DNA from 2 places in the Streptomyces sp. NPDC102514 genome. Region 1 is predicted to be linked to the other one. Evidence: riboswitches for the same ligand, from Rfam matches in the RefSeq annotation. Region 1 holds a riboswitch; the other holds the start of a gene.
The links. A riboswitch is a leader RNA that binds a small molecule or an ion and turns the genes downstream of it on or off. The one in region 1 is predicted to bind S-adenosylmethionine.

Region 1 (7,634 bases):
CCGACAGCGCCCGTGGAGTCGTCCGGCGTTACCCCGTCGACCCGGCCACCGGCGCCCTCGGCACCCCGGAGGCGTACGTCACCGTCGACGACGGCAGCCCCGACGGCATGGTGGTGGATGCCGAGGGCGCGGTGTGGATCGCGGTGTGGGGCACCGGCACCGTACGCAGGTATCTGCGGGACGGCCGCCTCGACCGCACCCTGCGGCTGCCCGCGCGGCAGCCCGCCGGAGTGTGCCTGCGGGAGGACCTTCTGTACGTCACCAGCGCCCGCGTGGGCCTCGCCGCGCCCGGCCCGTACGACGGCGCCGTGTTCACGGCCCGGGTCGGCGTACCCGGGAGACCGGCGGACACGTACCGGAGCCACGCCCCCGACCTTCGCGGCCCCGACTCGCCCCGTAAGGAAGCGGCATGAACAGCACGTCCGCAGCCCGCGCCGACTGGCGGCCCCGCGAAGGGCCGGTGGTCTGCGTCGGGGAGACCATGGCCGCGCTCGCCCCCGCCCCGGCCGAGTCCCTGGAGAGCGCCGAGGACCTGCGGGTGTCGGTGGCCGGGGCCGAGTCGAACGTGGCGATGTACCTGGCCGACCTGGGCATCCCCGTCGCCTGGCTCTCGGCGCTGGGCGACGACGCGTTGGGACGGCGGGTGCGTGCCGCGGTCGGCGCGGCCGGTGTCGACGTCGGGGGAGTGCGGCACGACCCGGAGCGGCCCACCGGCCTGCTCGTGAAGGAGCCGGCCGCCACCCGCACCCGCGTCCACTACTACCGCGGCGGCTCGGCGGCCTCGGCCCTGGGCCCCGACGTGCTGAAGGACGACCGGCTGCGGTCCGCCTCCCTCGTCCACCTCACCGGGATCACCCCGGCCCTGTCCCCGTCCTGCCGGAGTCTGGTCGAGGAGGCCCTGGCCACCCCGCCGGACGAACGCCCGTACGCCATCAGCTTCGACGTCAACCACCGCCGGGCGCTGTGGCCGCCCGGCACGGCAGCGCCCGTACTGCGCGAGCTGGCCGACCGCGCCGACCTCACCTTCGTCGGCCTGGACGAGGCACAGGACCTGTGGGACGCCGACCTCGAACCGGACGGCGTACGACGGCTGTTGCCGCATCCGCGCCTCCTCGTCGTCAAGGACGGCGGCCGGTCGGCCACGGTCTTCAGCGACGAAGGCTCCTGGACCGTGCCCGCTCTGCGCACGGACGTGGTGGAGCCCGTCGGCGCGGGGGACGCCTTCGCCGCCGGGTTCCTGAGCGGTCTGCTGCGGGGCGCCGACATGGAGCGCGCGCTGCGACTCGGACACATCACGGCCGGTTCGGCACTCCAAGTGACCGGCGATCACGGCCCGTTGCCGGACGACTCCCGGATCGAGGAACTTCTCGGTCTCTCCGCGCCCGACTGGGCCCGGGTGAACCGTGAGTGACGGACCGGTCGCGGTGAGGTGGTCAACGGTCCAAGGTCACCGTCGGGTACGACGAAGGTCACAATTACATATCGGACACTTCGCACTTCAATCTTCACGCGAGACACACAAGTTGGCTAAGTTGACGGCTGGGCCGTACGACTCCCTCCGGTGAACCTCGCCGGGTCGCGCGGTCTCCGCCGAATCCGACCGGCCTTCGTGGCGGCCGGAGCCGGAGGTCCAGTCGACTTCAGGGTGAATCGGCCCAACTGTCCCCCGGGCAGAGGCCGTAGGGCATGCCTTTCGGAACAGTCCGCCCGAACCCGACAGCCGGCCCGGCAGGCGGTGCACGGAAGGAGTCGTCTCCCATCGCGCCGGAACGAACGCAGCGCCCCGGAGGCACCGGCCTCCCCGGCATGTCCCGCTCCGCCCTCGTGAAGGCGGCCCCCTCTTCCGTGGACCAGTTCGCCTCCGCAGGCATTCCCGCGCAGCGGGGTGATGAACCCAGCCGCGAGGAAGTACAGCAGCGGATCACCAATCTCTACGACCGTGTCGAGAACGCCACGGGCAACATCAACGTGACCCGAGCGATGAGCACCACGACGCGCGACGCCCGGCCGGCGTCAGGGGACAGGGGCGGCCGGGGCGGAGCGAGCGATGCCGCCGCCCCGCTGCCGGACGTCGCGAAGAAGTGGTTCGACGTGGGCCGTTCGCAGCTGGGCCCGGTCTTCCCGGCGGTGCTGCCGCCCGACAGGATGCCGGACCGCGGTTCTGCCGGATCGCGGCCCGCCGACGCGGGCGGCCGTCCGGGCGGCGGTGGCCGTGAGGGGCGCGCAGGACGTGAGGGTTCCGACAAGCCGGTCCTGGAGCTGACCGCAGGTCCGAGCGCCGGCCCCGGTGCCGGAGGTGGAGCCGGGCCCGTCGCGGAACTGACCGCGCGGCCCGTCGCCGAGCTGACCGCGGGACCCGCCGCCGCGCTGCCGGCCCTTCCGGCCCAGCGTCAGCCGGCCGACCGGGCCTTGCCCGGGACGTCCGGCGGACCGTCGCAGGCGACGCTGCGGACTTCGAAGCAGCGGAACCAGCGCAAGCTCGGACAGGCCCGTGACCTGCTGGCCGGACACGCGGCCCGGCGCGGTGCCGCACCCGTCGCGGAACTGCAGCCGTTCCAGGCGATCGAGGGCGCCTGGGGCCCTGCCGCCCAGGCACAGAACTACCGCGCGGCCTCGCCCGGCGCGGACGCGTGGCAGCAGCCGGCCATCGGCACGGACATGCGTGCGGGCACGGACATGTACGCCGGTACGGCCATGTACCCCGGCATACCCGGTACGGGAGCGGGTGCCGCCGCCGACCAGAGCATCGGCAACGGCGCGTACCCCGGGGTCGACCAGTACGCCGGCGCCCCCTACGCCGGTGGCCGGCGGAGCGACACGAGCATGTACGTCGACGCGAGCACACCCATCGCCACGGGAGTCGCCCTCGACATGCAGGCCGCGGCCAACCCCGGATACGGCATGCCCGCTCCTGCTCCCGCCCCCGCTCCCGCCCCGGCTCCTGCGTCCGCCTACACAACGCCCCCCTACGGCACGCCCGTCTATGCCGCACCCGACCCCGGGTACGGCGGACAGGGCGCCAGGGCCGTCGACTTCGCACGCGCCCAGATCGGCAAGCCGTGCGTATGGGGCTCGATGGGACCGGGCTCGTACGACTGCTCCAGTCTCACGCAGGCCGCCTGGAAGGTCGCCGGAGTCGCGCTCCCGCGTTCCGCCCAGGACCAGGCGACCGCCGGCACGATGGTCCCCGTGTCGGACATCCGGCCCGGTGACCTCGTGCTCTTCAGCGGCCAGGTCGGTCACGTCGGCATCGCCACGGGCAACGGCATGATGATCCACGCACCGAGCCCGGGCGTCGCCATCCGCGAGGAGTCGATCTACTGGGCCGGCGAGGCGGCGATCCACAGCGTGATCCGCCCCGCCTGAACCAGGGCTCAGCGTGACGGTGGCGTCTCCGCCGGCTCCGTGAGCGCCTTGGTGAAGCAGACACTGAACGGATTGCGGTCGTACGGGGCGTACGGCCGCACCTCCTGCCAGCCCTCCCGCGCGTAGAGCGCCCGCGCCTCCGGCTGGAGCGCGCCCGTCTGCAGCCACAGCCGGTCGACGCCGAGGGTCAGCGCGGTCGACTCCACCGCCGCGAGGGCCGCTCGCGCCAGCCCCCGGCCGCGGTAGTCGGCGTGCACGAACACCCGCTTCACCTCGTGCCGGTCGGGCAGCCTGCGCAGCGAGGCGGTGGCCACCGGCACACCGTCGGAGTAGGCGACCCAGGTGACGACGATCTCCTCGGCCGCGGGCTGCGGCGCACGTACGCGCCGGTGCTCGACCGGTGCGTAGCGCGGGGCCAGTTCGGCGGACATCTGCTCCCGCAGCCGGGCCGGGGCCGGGGCGTCCCACTCCTCGGACACCCAGCGGACCGCCGGCCCCCGCCGGGCGGCCCGGGTCCCCACCCCGGCCTCTTTGCCGGCTTCTTCCCTGACTTCTCCCTTGATCATGCGGACATGCTCACACCGGCGGGGGAGGTGTGTCGTCGGCCCGGGCCCGCTGTTCGCAGAACGGAAACACCCTGTTCGCAACGGCGGCCGGGCGGCCGGGCGGCCGTTTAACGGCCCGTGCGTCCGCCGCCGAGGAAGGCCGGGTGCCGGCCGAGCCGCCGGACGTACCCGTCCAGGTGGAGGTACGCGGACAGGGCGCCGCCGGCCGTGTCGAGATGAGTGAGTGCCACCCAGAGATCCACGTCCGCGGCCGTGATCGCCTCCCCCAACACATATGGGATGGCGGCCAGTTGATGATCGAGCAGGGTCAGTGTCGCCGCCCGCGCGTGGGGCGGGGAGGCCGGTGTGACGTCCCGGGTGAGGAGTTCCCGCAGGGCGTCGATCTCCGCGGCGAGGGCCGGCGGACGCAGCGCGGGCAGGCCGGGCCCTTCGTCGTCCCGGAGGTCGGCGAGGTCGGCGAGGTCGCGCAGGATGTCGGGCGTGTGGTTGCTGACGACGCGTCCGCTCCACCGGTCGCACAGCGCGGGCGCGGTCAGCGGACCGTCGTAGTGGTGCCAGGTCGCCTCGTAGGCCCGGCGCAGCGAGGCGAAGGCGTCCGGCGTCTCGGCGGGGCAGGTCAGCACGGTGGTGGCCGTCGAGTGCTCAAGTCCCAGCAGGGCGAGGGTGATCGAGACGCGCAGCGAACGCTGACAGCCTTCGGACAGATACAGCTGATAGCGGTGCGGCGCCGGGTAGAAGCCGCCGGCGAGGCCGACACCTATGCGGCCGCGGAAGCGGTGCGGACGTGCGGTCGCGCTCGGTGCGACCGTGCCGCAGGCGGGTGCGCCGGTGCCGGCCGTACGCGCGGCCGTGGCGAAGGTACCTGTGCTCGAACCGCGGGAAACTGTCTCGGGCATGGCTCTCCAGAGGGAATCGCGGAAGCCCTGGCCGCCTTGTGGGCACCAGTGGCGAAACGGAGTGACTGCGCTGTGTCGTGCACGTCCGGCAGGCTCCACGGGTCCGACGGGTCCGACGGGTCCGGATCGAGCGGACCGGAAGGACCGGGTGGACCGGCGGCGGACTAGTAAGCGCTGGAGACGCGCAACAGATCGATGTGCAGTCGCCTCGTCAAGCCGTTCCTGGGCAATTCCCACCCGTCCCGGTCGGGGCTCGCACGAGGCGAGACCACGCTTGTCCCGCCGCACCGGCGGAACCCGGTCGTCACCCGGGGCACCCCGTCGCGGTGGAAGGGTTGCCTGTCAGCGGGCCGGGGCCGATGACCGCACGGACGGGGGACCCTGTCCGACGGGCGCTGACAATCGTGACCGTCCCCGCAAGTGTCGGTGCGCTGCGTGAGTGTCGTCAAGATGCCGAGACGACGTCTCAATAGGTGGGCAGTGGCCCGTGCGGGTCGGTGGGGGTTGGCCGCGCAGTTCCCCGCGCCCCTGAAGGCGGGGCTTCGCCCTCGCCCCCTAGGGGCGCGGGGAACTGCGCGCTCAGCCCCCACCGACCCGCACACGACAACGAACCGCCGAGATCAAATTCGTACTGCCGGAAGAAAAGGAACAGCCGTACTGTTGTCAGCGTCGACGAGGAGACGAGCCGCAGGACGGAGGTGACGCACGTGAGACGACCACGCCCAACGCCCCGCCTCCGTGTCCCCAAGCTCACCCCGCGCCGCCGCGTCCGCCTGTACTCGCGGCAGCACATCGACCTGTTGCGCGTCGCCGGCGCACTCTGTCGTCCCTGACCCGTACCTCCGCGGCCCCGCCCTCCGCGCAGTGAGGGCCGGCTTCCTCCACGGTCGATCAGGAAGGCACCCCCGTCGTGTCGTCAGTACCTTCTTCAGCCCTGCCCTCTTCCTCCGCCCTGCATCTCGCCGTCGCGCTCGACGGAGCCGGCTGGCATCCCGCCGCGTGGCGCGAACCGGTGGCCCGCCCCCGGGACCTGCTCACCGCCGGGTACTGGACGGACCTCGTCACCGAGGCCGAACGCGGTCTGCTCGACTTCGTGACCATCGAGGACGCCCTCGGTCTCCAGTCCTCGCACTTCACCGAGCCCGACGGCCGCACCGACCAGGTCCGCGGCCGGCTCGACGCCGTCCTCATCGCCGCCCGGGTGGCCCCGCTGACGAGCCACATAGGTCTGCTGCCGACCGTGGTGGCCACGCACACAGAGCCGTTCCACATATCGAAGGCCATCGCCACGCTGGACTATGTGAGCACCGGCCGTGGCGGCGTACGGATCCAGGTGTCGGCCCGCCGTAACGAGGCCGCGCACTTCGGCCGCCGGACGGTCCCGTCGTTCCGTATCGAGGACCTGGAGAGCCCCGCCGTACAGGAGTTGACGGTCGACCTCTTCGACGAGGCGGCCGACTACGTCGAAGCGGTGCGGCGGCTGTGGGACAGCTGGGAGGACGGCGCGGAGATCCGGGACGTCGCCACCGGCCGTTTCATCGACCGGGAGAAGCTGCACTACATCGACTTCGAGGGCGCGCGCTTCAGCGTCAAGGGACCCTCGATCACGCCCAGGCCCCCGCAGGGGCAGCCGCCCGTCGGGGCGCTCGCGCACGAGACCGTGACCGGTGCGCCGTTCCGGCTGCTGGGCCGCTCCGCGGACCTCGGGTTCGTCACCCCGCACGACACCGGGCAGGCCCGGGCGATCGTCGCCGCGGTGCGTGCCGAACAGGACGCGGCCGGGCGGGCGGGGGAGCCCCTGCACCTCTTCGGGGATCTGGTCGTCTTCCTGGACGAGGATCCCGCCGAGGCCGCGGCCCGCAAGGAGCGGCTCGACGCCCTCGCGGGGTACCCCTACACGAGCGACGCCCGGATCTTCACCGGCTCACCGTCCCAACTGGCTGACCTGCTGCAGGAGTTGAGCGAGGCCGGACTGACCGGCTTCCGGCTGCGCCCCGCCGTCGCGGGACACGACCTTCCGGCGATCACCCGGGGTCTGGTCCCCGAACTCCAGCGCCGCGGCGTCTTCCGGCACGCGTACGAGGCCGACACCCTGCGCGGACTGCTCGGGCTCGAACGCCCGGCCAACCGCTACGCCGCAGCCGCAGCCGCAGCCGCAGCCGCAGCCGCAGCCGCAGCGGCCGACGCAGCCGCCGACGCCGTCACCACCGCCTGAGCCGGAAGGACCCACGAACATGAGCGAGCCCCGCAAGCCCGTCAAGCAGATCCACCTCGCGGCCCACTTCCCCGGCGTCAACAACACCACCGTGTGGAGCGACCCCGAGGCGGGCAGCCACATCGAGTTCAGCTCCTTCGCGCACTTCGCGCGCACCGCCGAACGCGCCAAGTTCGACTTCCTGTTCCTCGCCGAGGGCCTGCGCCTGCGCGAACAGGGCGGCGAGATTTACGACTTGGACGTCGTCGGACGCCCCGACACCTTCACGATCCTGTCCGCGCTGGCCGCCGTCACCGAACGCCTCGGCCTGACCGGCACCATCAACTCCACCTTCAACGAGCCCTACGAGGTGGCACGCCAGTTCGCGAGCCTCGACCACCTCTCCGACGGCCGCGCCGCCTGGAACGTCGTCACCTCCTGGGACGCCTTCACCGGCGAGAACTTCCGCCGCGGCGGTTTCCTCCCGCAGGAAGAGCGCTACTCCCGGGCCAAGGAGTTCCTGGCCACCGCGAACGAACTCTTCGACTCCTGGCACGGGGACGAGATCGTCGCCGACCCGGCGACCGGCACGTTCCTGAGCGACGCCAAGGC
Region 2 (7,634 bases), on a different contig from region 1:
AGGACCTTCGCCGCGATGTCGTCAGGGAGGAGCCGGAAGTAGTCCGGCGGGGCCCACGGGGTGTGCGAGAAGTGCCCGATCCGCAGGTCGGGACGGAGCTCGCGGAGCATCCGCGGCACGAGCGTCAGGTGGTAGTCCTGTACGAGGACCGCGGCGCCGTCCGCCGCCTCCTCGGCCAGTGCCTCGGCGAAGGCCTGGTTGTACGTCTCGTAGGCCGCCCACCGGCGCCGGAACTCCGCGTCGAAGACGGGTTCCAGGGGGGTCTGGTAGAGCATGTGGTGGACGAACCACAGCGCGGAGTTCGCGATGCCGTTGTACGCGGCCGCGTGGGTGTCGGCGTCGATGTCGAGCATCCGGACGCCGTCCTCGCCCACGCCGCGCCGGACGGCCTCGCGGTCGCCGTCGTCCAGGGCCGAGCAGACCCACAGGGCGCCGGCGTCGGGGCCGATGGCGGAGAGGCCCGACACGAGTCCGCCTCCGCCGCGCTTGGCGGTGAGCTCGCCGGACTCGTCCTTCGTGTACGAGACCGGGCCGCGGTTGGACGCGACGAGGACGGGGTGTTTGCCGTGGGTGGGAGCCATGACTCGAAATCTAGCCGCAGCGCTATCCGCTCAAACGTTCCCACTGGCCGCGGAGGGGAGACCGTGGGTCGGCGGGGGCGTGCCGCGCAGTTCCCCGCGCCCCTAAAAGCGACAAGACTGCGCCGTTCCCCGCGCCCCTGATGGTGGCGCGGGGAACTGCGCGACCAGCCCCCACCGGGCCCGCGGACGAAGACGGTGCTCTCCGCGGAGTGGTCGGTACCGCTAAGCCGCGCGGCGCGACACGTACTCCCGGATGTCGGCCATCGGAGGACGTTCCTCCATGTCCACCGAGTACGTCCGCGGCTCGAAGCCACTTTCTCCCCGTACGAACTGCGTCAACGACGGCCGGATCATGTGCCCGCGGGCAAGCCGCAGCTGAGCGGTCCGGTAGATCGCCGCGGACATCCGCCCGAGCGCCTGCCCGTCCTGATGCCGGTGCTTGCGCACACCCACGTCGACCTGCGCGAGGGCGTCCAGGCCGACCAGGTGCAGCGAGTCGACCAGCATGCCCAGTTCCACGCCGTAGCCCACGGGGAACGGGAGCCGTTCGAGGAGCGAGCGGCGGGCCGCGTACTCCCCGCCCAGCGGCTGCACGAAGCCGGCCAGCTGCGGCCAGTGCATGTTGAGCAGCGGCCGGGCCATGAGTTCGGTGACCCGGCCCCCCTGACCCGCGGCGGAGCCCAGCGGGCGGTCGTACATCGCCTTGACGAGGTCGACCCCCGGATCCGTGAGCAGCGGACCGACGATCCCGGAGACGAAGTCCGCCGAGAACTCCTTCAGGTCCGCGTCGACGAAGGCCACGATGTCCCCGCGGGTGACGAGCAGCGAGCGCCACAGCACCTCGCCCTTGCCGGGCACGGCCGGGATGCGGGGCAGGATCTCGTCCCGGTGCACCACGCGGGCGCCCGCGGCGGCGGCGACCTCGGAGGTGCGGTCCGTCGAACCCGAGTCGATCACCACGATCTCGTCGACGAGCGGCACTCTCGCGGGCATCAACTCGCGGCGGATCACGGCGACGATCTCGCCGACGGTCTCCTCCTCGTTGAGAGCGGGCAGTACGACACTGACCGTGGAGCCCGTGGACCGCTTCGCGGCGATCAGCTTCTTGAGCGGGCGGTCCTCGACGGACCAGGAGCGCGTGCTCAGCCAGCGCTCGACGTCTTCCAGCACGTGCGGCTCTCCCTTGCGTTCATCGGGATGCGTGCGTCCCGCCGCGATGTGGACCGGTGTGACGGTCATCTCGCGGTTCGGACGGCTTTCTCCACCATCCATGCCGTCGGTTACAGTCTTGAACAACGCTGATGACCATCGCATGTCGGGGGTCGTTGCGTAGACAACTAAATACCGCTCATCCAGAGGGGCAGAGGGATACGGCCCGTTGAAGCCCCGGCAACCCTCCAGCCGGTCTCGTCCTGATCATTGTTGATCAGTGCAGCGAGGCTCCCGGCTCGGGAAGGTGCCAAATCCGTCTCATGGCGAAGTGCGTCGTGAGGAAGATGAGGAAAGGGCCTCGCCTCCATGGCTGCGCAGACAGTTGCAAGCACCACGAACTCCACCCCCTCCGCGGACTCCGCGAACGCCGTCGATCTCGGTCCGGCCGCCGCGCTCTCCTGCCGCGAATGCGGCCACCGCGTACCGCTCGGTCCGGTTTTCGCCTGCGAGGAGTGTTTCGGCCCGCTGGAGATCGCGTACGACTTCTCCGGTTACGACACCGAGGAACTCCGCAAGCGGATCGAAGCCGGTCCGGCGAACATCTGGCGGTACGCGCCGCTGCTGCCCGTCCCCGCGGACGTGGCGGACAAGCCGAACATCAACCCCGGCTGGACCAAGCTCGTCCAGGCCGACAACCTGGCGCGCGAGCTGGGCGTCGACGCCGGCAAGCTCTTCGTCAAGGACGACTCCGGCAACCCGACGCACTCCTTCAAGGACCGTGTCGTCGCCCAGGCGCTGGAGGCCGCGCGCGCGTTCGGCTTCACCACGCTCTCATGCTCCTCCACCGGCAACCTCGCGGGCGCGGTGGGCGCCGCCGCCGCGCGGGCCGGCTTCCGTTCCTGCGTGTTCATCCCGCACGACCTGGAGCAGGGCAAGGTCGTCATGGCCGCGGTCTACGGCGGCGAGCTCGTCGGCATCGAGGGCAACTACGACGACGTGAACCGCTTCTGCTCCGAGCTGATCGGCGACCCGGCCGGCGAGGGCTGGGGCTTCGTCAACGTCAACCTGCGGCCGTACTACGCGGAGGGCTCCAAGACCCTGGCGTACGAGATCTGTGAGCAGCTCGGCTGGCGGCTGCCGGACCAGCTGGTCGTGCCGATCGCCTCCGGCTCGCAGCTGACGAAGATCGACAAGGGGCTGAAGGAGCTGATCCAGCTCGGTCTCGTCGAGGACAGGCCGTACAAGATCTTCGGTGCCCAGGCCGAGGGCTGTTCGCCGGTGTCCGTCGCCTACAAGGCCGGGCACGACGTCGTACGGCCGCAGAAGCCGAACACGATCGCGAAGTCGCTGGCGATCGGCAACCCGGCGGACGGGCCGTACGTGCTCGACATCGCCCGCCGGACGGGCGGGGCCGTGGAGGACGTGAACGACGGCCAGGTCGTCGACGCGATCAAGCTGCTGGCGCGGACCGAGGGGATCTTCGCGGAGACCGCCGGCGGGGTGACGGTGGGGGTGGCGAAGAAGCTGATCGAAGCAGGTCTGCTCGATCCGACGCTGACGACTGTCGTCCTCAACACGGGGGACGGTCTGAAGACGCTGGACGCCGTCGCCTCCGACACGGGGCTGACCGCGACCATCCGTCCGAACCTCGACTCCTTCCATGAGGCCGGGCTCGGTTCCTGATCGCTGTCGCAGTTCCCCGCGCCCCCGAAGAAGGGGCGCAGTACCACAGCCCTACCTGATGGAGGTCCCGTGAGCGTCAACGTCCGTATCCCCACCATTCTGCGTACCTACACGGGTGGCCAGGCCGAAGTGGCCGCCGAAGGGGCGACCCTCGCCGAGGTCATCGCCGATCTGGAGAAGAACCACACCGGTATCGCGGCCCGTGTCCTGGACGACCAGGGCAAGCTGCGGCGGTTCGTCAACGTGTACGTGAACGACGACGACGTCCGCTTCGAGCAGGGTCTTGAGACGGCCACGCCGGACGGCGTCGGGGTCTCGATCATCCCGGCGGTCGCCGGAGGCTGAGCGCCCCGCACGGCGTCCCGTCCGGGGCCCGCTCGGCGCCGCTGATCATTACCCTTGGTAATGTCGAACACGCAGAGTTCATCGAATTGCCCTCTCCGCGACTGAAGCGGAGGGGGCAATTCTGTATGGTTGAGCGCGGTACAGTTGGGGAAGCTGCTTCGCTTCGCAAGGTCGGCGCATATGAGTTCGCGCCCGGGGCCCGACAAGAAGCAGCCAAAGTAACTGGTCCTTTTGAGCCGTTTATGGCATTTACCGGGCCCGACTTGCCCTGAATCTGCGTAAATCCTTCACATATTTCCGATCATCCGTGCCCGGAATTCTCGTCGGATTGACCTGTTGCAGACGGCAGTTGGACGGATACATTCAGCCGCGGTCGACGCGTTCCGGCGCACACCCCCAACCGTTGGGGGGTGAGGTCTGACCCGGATCCGCGAAGTGCGGGTCTGTGCAAGGGCCAGTAATAGGGGAGTTAGGCATGGCTCAGGGCACCGTCAAATGGTTCAACGCGGAGAAGGGGTACGGCTTCATCGCGGTCGACGGTGGTGCGGATGTATTCGTCCACTACAGCGCGATTCAGATGGACGGCTACCGCACCCTGGAAGAGGGTCAGCGGGTCGATTTTGAGATCTCGCAGGGCCAGAAGGGGCCGCAGGCGGACATGGTCCGACTGGCGACCGGCTGAAGCACGCGCCGACTTACTGCAGCGACGTTCTTCTTCCGAAGGGCTCGTACCTCCCGGGTACGGGCCCTTCGGCATGCCGGCGACCCGGGCGCGGGCCCTTCGGCATGCCGGCGCCGGAGTCGTGCGCGGGGCGTTCGGGGGTCGCGCGTGCGCCCCATGGTCATCGAGCGCCCTCTCCCCTCACCCCCTCCCACCTGCGGATCATTGAGAGACGCTTGCACTCGCATGGGTCGAGTGCTAATCATTGGCGTTAGCACTCTGCAGGTGAGAGTGACAACGAGGATCGGGTCAGTGAGGCCCGCAGACCGGGTGGGGCAAGGAACCACGAGGTCTGCAGGCCGTCCGTCGCGGGCGCGGGCGCGGTCCTGGAGATTCCACCCCAGTCCGGGAGGACCACTTCACATGGCCAAGATCATCGCGTTCGACGAGGAGGCACGGCGCGGTCTCGAGCGCGGGATGAACCAGCTCGCCGACGCCGTCAAGGTCACCCTTGGCCCCAAGGGCCGCAACGTCGTCCTAGAGAAGAAGTGGGGCGCCCCCACGATCACCAACGATGGTGTTTCCATCGCCAAGGAGATCGAGCTTGAGGACCCGTACGAGAAGATCGGCGCAGAGCTGGTCAAGGAAGTCGCCAAGAAGACGGACGACGTCGCCGGCGACGGAACGACCACGGCGACCGTGCTCGCCCAGGCGCTGGTCCGCGAGGGTCTGCGCAACGTAGCCGCCGGCGCCAACCCGATGGCCCTCAAGCGCGGTATCGAGAAGGCCGTCGAGGCCGTCTCCGGTGCCCTTCTCGAGCAGGCCAAGGATGTCGAGACCAAGGAGCAGATCGCTTCCACGGCCTCCATCTCCGCCGCCGACACCCAGATCGGCGAGCTCATCGCCGAGGCGATGGACAAGGTCGGCAAGGAAGGCGTCATCACCGTCGAGGAGTCGCAGACCTTCGGTCTTGAGCTTGAGCTCACCGAGGGCATGCGCTTCGACAAGGGCTACATCTCGGCGTACTTCGCCACCGACATGGAGCGTATGGAGGCCGTCCTCGACGACCCGTACATCCTGATCGCCAACTCGAAGATCGCCAACGTCAAGGACCTGCTCCCGCTCCTCGAGAAGGTCATGCAGGGCGGCAAGCCGCTGCTGATCATCGCCGAGGACGTCGAGGGAGAGGCGCTGTCGACGCTGGTCGTCAACAAGATCCGTGGCACCTTCAAGTCCGTCGCCGTCAAGGCTCCGGGCTTCGGTGACCGCCGCAAGGCCATGCTCGGCGACATCGCCATCCTCACGGGCGGCGAGGTCATCTCCGAGGAGGTCGGCCTGAAGCTGGAGAACGCGGGTCTGGACCTGCTGGGCCGTGCCCGCAAGGTCGTCATCACCAAGGACGAGACCACGATCGTGGACGGCTCCGGCTCCGCCGACCAGGTCCAGGGCCGGGTCAACCAGATCCGTGCCGAGATCGAGAACTCGGACTCGGACTACGACCGCGAGAAGCTCCAGGAGCGCCTGGCGAAGCTGGCCGGCGGCGTGGCCGTCATCAAGGCCGGTGCCGCCACCGAGGTCGAGCTCAAGGAGCGCAAGCACCGCATCGAGGACGCCGTTCGCAACGCGAAGGCGGCCGTCGAGGAGGGCATCGTCGCCGGTGGTGGCGTGGCTCTGCTCCAGGCTTCCTCGGTGTTCGAGAAGCTCGAGCTCACGGGTGACGAGGCGACCGGCGCGAACGCCGTGAAGCTCGCCCTGGAGGCCCCGCTCAAGCAGATCGCCGTCAACGGTGGTCTCGAGGGTGGCGTCATCGTCGAGAAGGTCCGCAACCTGCCCGTCGGTCACGGCCTCAACGCCGCGACCGGTGAGTACGTGGACATGATCGCCGAAGGCATCATCGACCCGGCGAAGGTCACGCGCTCTGCCCTGCAGAACGCCGCCTCCATCGCCGCGCTGTTCCTCACCACCGAGGCCGTCATCGCCGACAAGCCGGAGAAGGCTTCGGCCGGCGCCGGCGCCGGTGGCGGCATGCCGGGCGGTGACATGGACTTCTGATCCGGAAACGGATCGGCGGTCCACCGCCGCGGCACCGCTTCACCACAGTTGTACGAACCGAGGGCGGCACCCCATTCCAGGGGTGCCGCCCTCGGGCGTTCCCGGGGTCGTGCCCGGGGCTGCTTCCGGGGTCACGCCGGGATCGTGTCCGGGGTCACAGGGGTGGGTGGGGGCGGAGGAATGCATCGGGCGCCGGGATGGTTGTCCGGGGAGTTATCCATGCGTATGCACATACCCGACGGGATGTGCAATCCCCTCCCTCCCCCCATGAGGAGCCCCCACGTGACTGTCGCCCCCTCCGCCTCCCGCGCCGCCGAGGTCCTTTCCCGGCCCGTCGCCCTCAACGGCCTGACCGTTCCGAACCGGATCGCGATGGCGCCGATGACCCGGCAGTTCTCGCCGGGCGGAGTACCGGGGGAGGACGTGGCGTCGTACTACGCGCGCCGAGCCGCCGCCGGTGTCGGCCTCATCGTCACCGAGGGCACGTACGTGGACCACGAGTCCGCCGGGAACAGCGACCGGGTGCCGCGGTTCCACGGCGAGGAGCAGCTCGCGGGATGGGCGAAGGTCGCCGCGGACGTGCACGCGGCGGGCGGGACGATCGTGCCGCAGCTCTGGCACATCGGCATGGTGCGCTCCGCCGGGGAGCCGCCGTACGCGGACGCGCCCGCGGTCGGCCCGTCCGGCCTGCGCATGGACGGCACCGCCGGCCAGGGCAAGGAGATGACCCAGGCCGACCTCGACGACGTCATCCAGGCCTTCGCCGACGCCGCCGCCGACGCCGAGCGCATCGGCTTCGACGGGGTCGAACTGCACGGCGCGCACGGCTATCTGCTCGACCAGTTCCTGTGGGCGGGCACCAACCGCCGCACGGACGGATACGGCGGGGACCTCGTAGCCCGTACGAAGTTCGCCGCGGAGATCGTGGCCGCGGTGCGGGCGGTAGTCTCGCCTGCCTTCCCTGTCCTCTTCCGCTACTCGCAGTGGAAGCAGGACGTGTACAAGGCGCGCCTGGCGGAGACCCCGGCGGAGCTTGAATCCCTGCTCGCGCCCCTGGCCGCGGCCGGAGTGGACGCCTTCCACGCGTCGACGCGGCGCTACTGGCTGCCGGAGTTCGACGGCTCCGAGCTGAACCTGGCCGGCTGGACGAAGAAGCTCAC

Region 2: it holds a riboswitch for S-adenosylmethionine, as region 1 does, so the genes downstream of both, thrC (threonine synthase) here and ACZ60E_RS05470 (glutathione S-transferase family protein) in region 1, are expected to answer to the same signal.

Annotation. Positions count from the first base shown of each region.
Region 1 covers NZ_JBVJLW010000002.1:40,150-47,783, reverse strand. The annotation lists gene ACZ60E_RS05490 (SMP-30/gluconolactonase/LRE family protein) at 1-413, shown strand, start outside; gene ACZ60E_RS05485 (sugar kinase) at 410-1,411, shown strand; gene ACZ60E_RS05480 (C40 family peptidase) at 1,807-3,366, shown strand; gene ACZ60E_RS05475 (GNAT family N-acetyltransferase) at 3,375-3,932, opposite strand; gene ACZ60E_RS05470 (glutathione S-transferase family protein) at 4,040-4,828, opposite strand; SAM riboswitch class IV at 5,094-5,238, opposite strand; gene ACZ60E_RS05465 (putative leader peptide) at 5,302-5,661, shown strand; gene ACZ60E_RS05460 (LLM class flavin-dependent oxidoreductase) at 5,739-7,043, shown strand; gene ACZ60E_RS05455 (NtaA/DmoA family FMN-dependent monooxygenase) at 7,063-7,634, shown strand, end outside.
Region 2 covers NZ_JBVJLW010000018.1:115,983-123,616, reverse strand. The annotation lists gene ACZ60E_RS36455 (alpha,alpha-trehalose-phosphate synthase (UDP-forming)) at 1-581, opposite strand, end outside; gene ACZ60E_RS36450 (glucosyl-3-phosphoglycerate synthase) at 804-1,751, opposite strand; SAM riboswitch class I at 1,927-2,084, shown strand; gene thrC (threonine synthase) at 2,100-3,416, shown strand; gene ACZ60E_RS36440 (MoaD/ThiS family protein) at 3,486-3,761, shown strand; gene ACZ60E_RS36435 (cold-shock protein) at 4,237-4,443, shown strand; gene groL (chaperonin GroEL) at 4,846-6,474, shown strand; gene ACZ60E_RS36425 (NADH:flavin oxidoreductase) at 6,742-7,634, shown strand, end outside.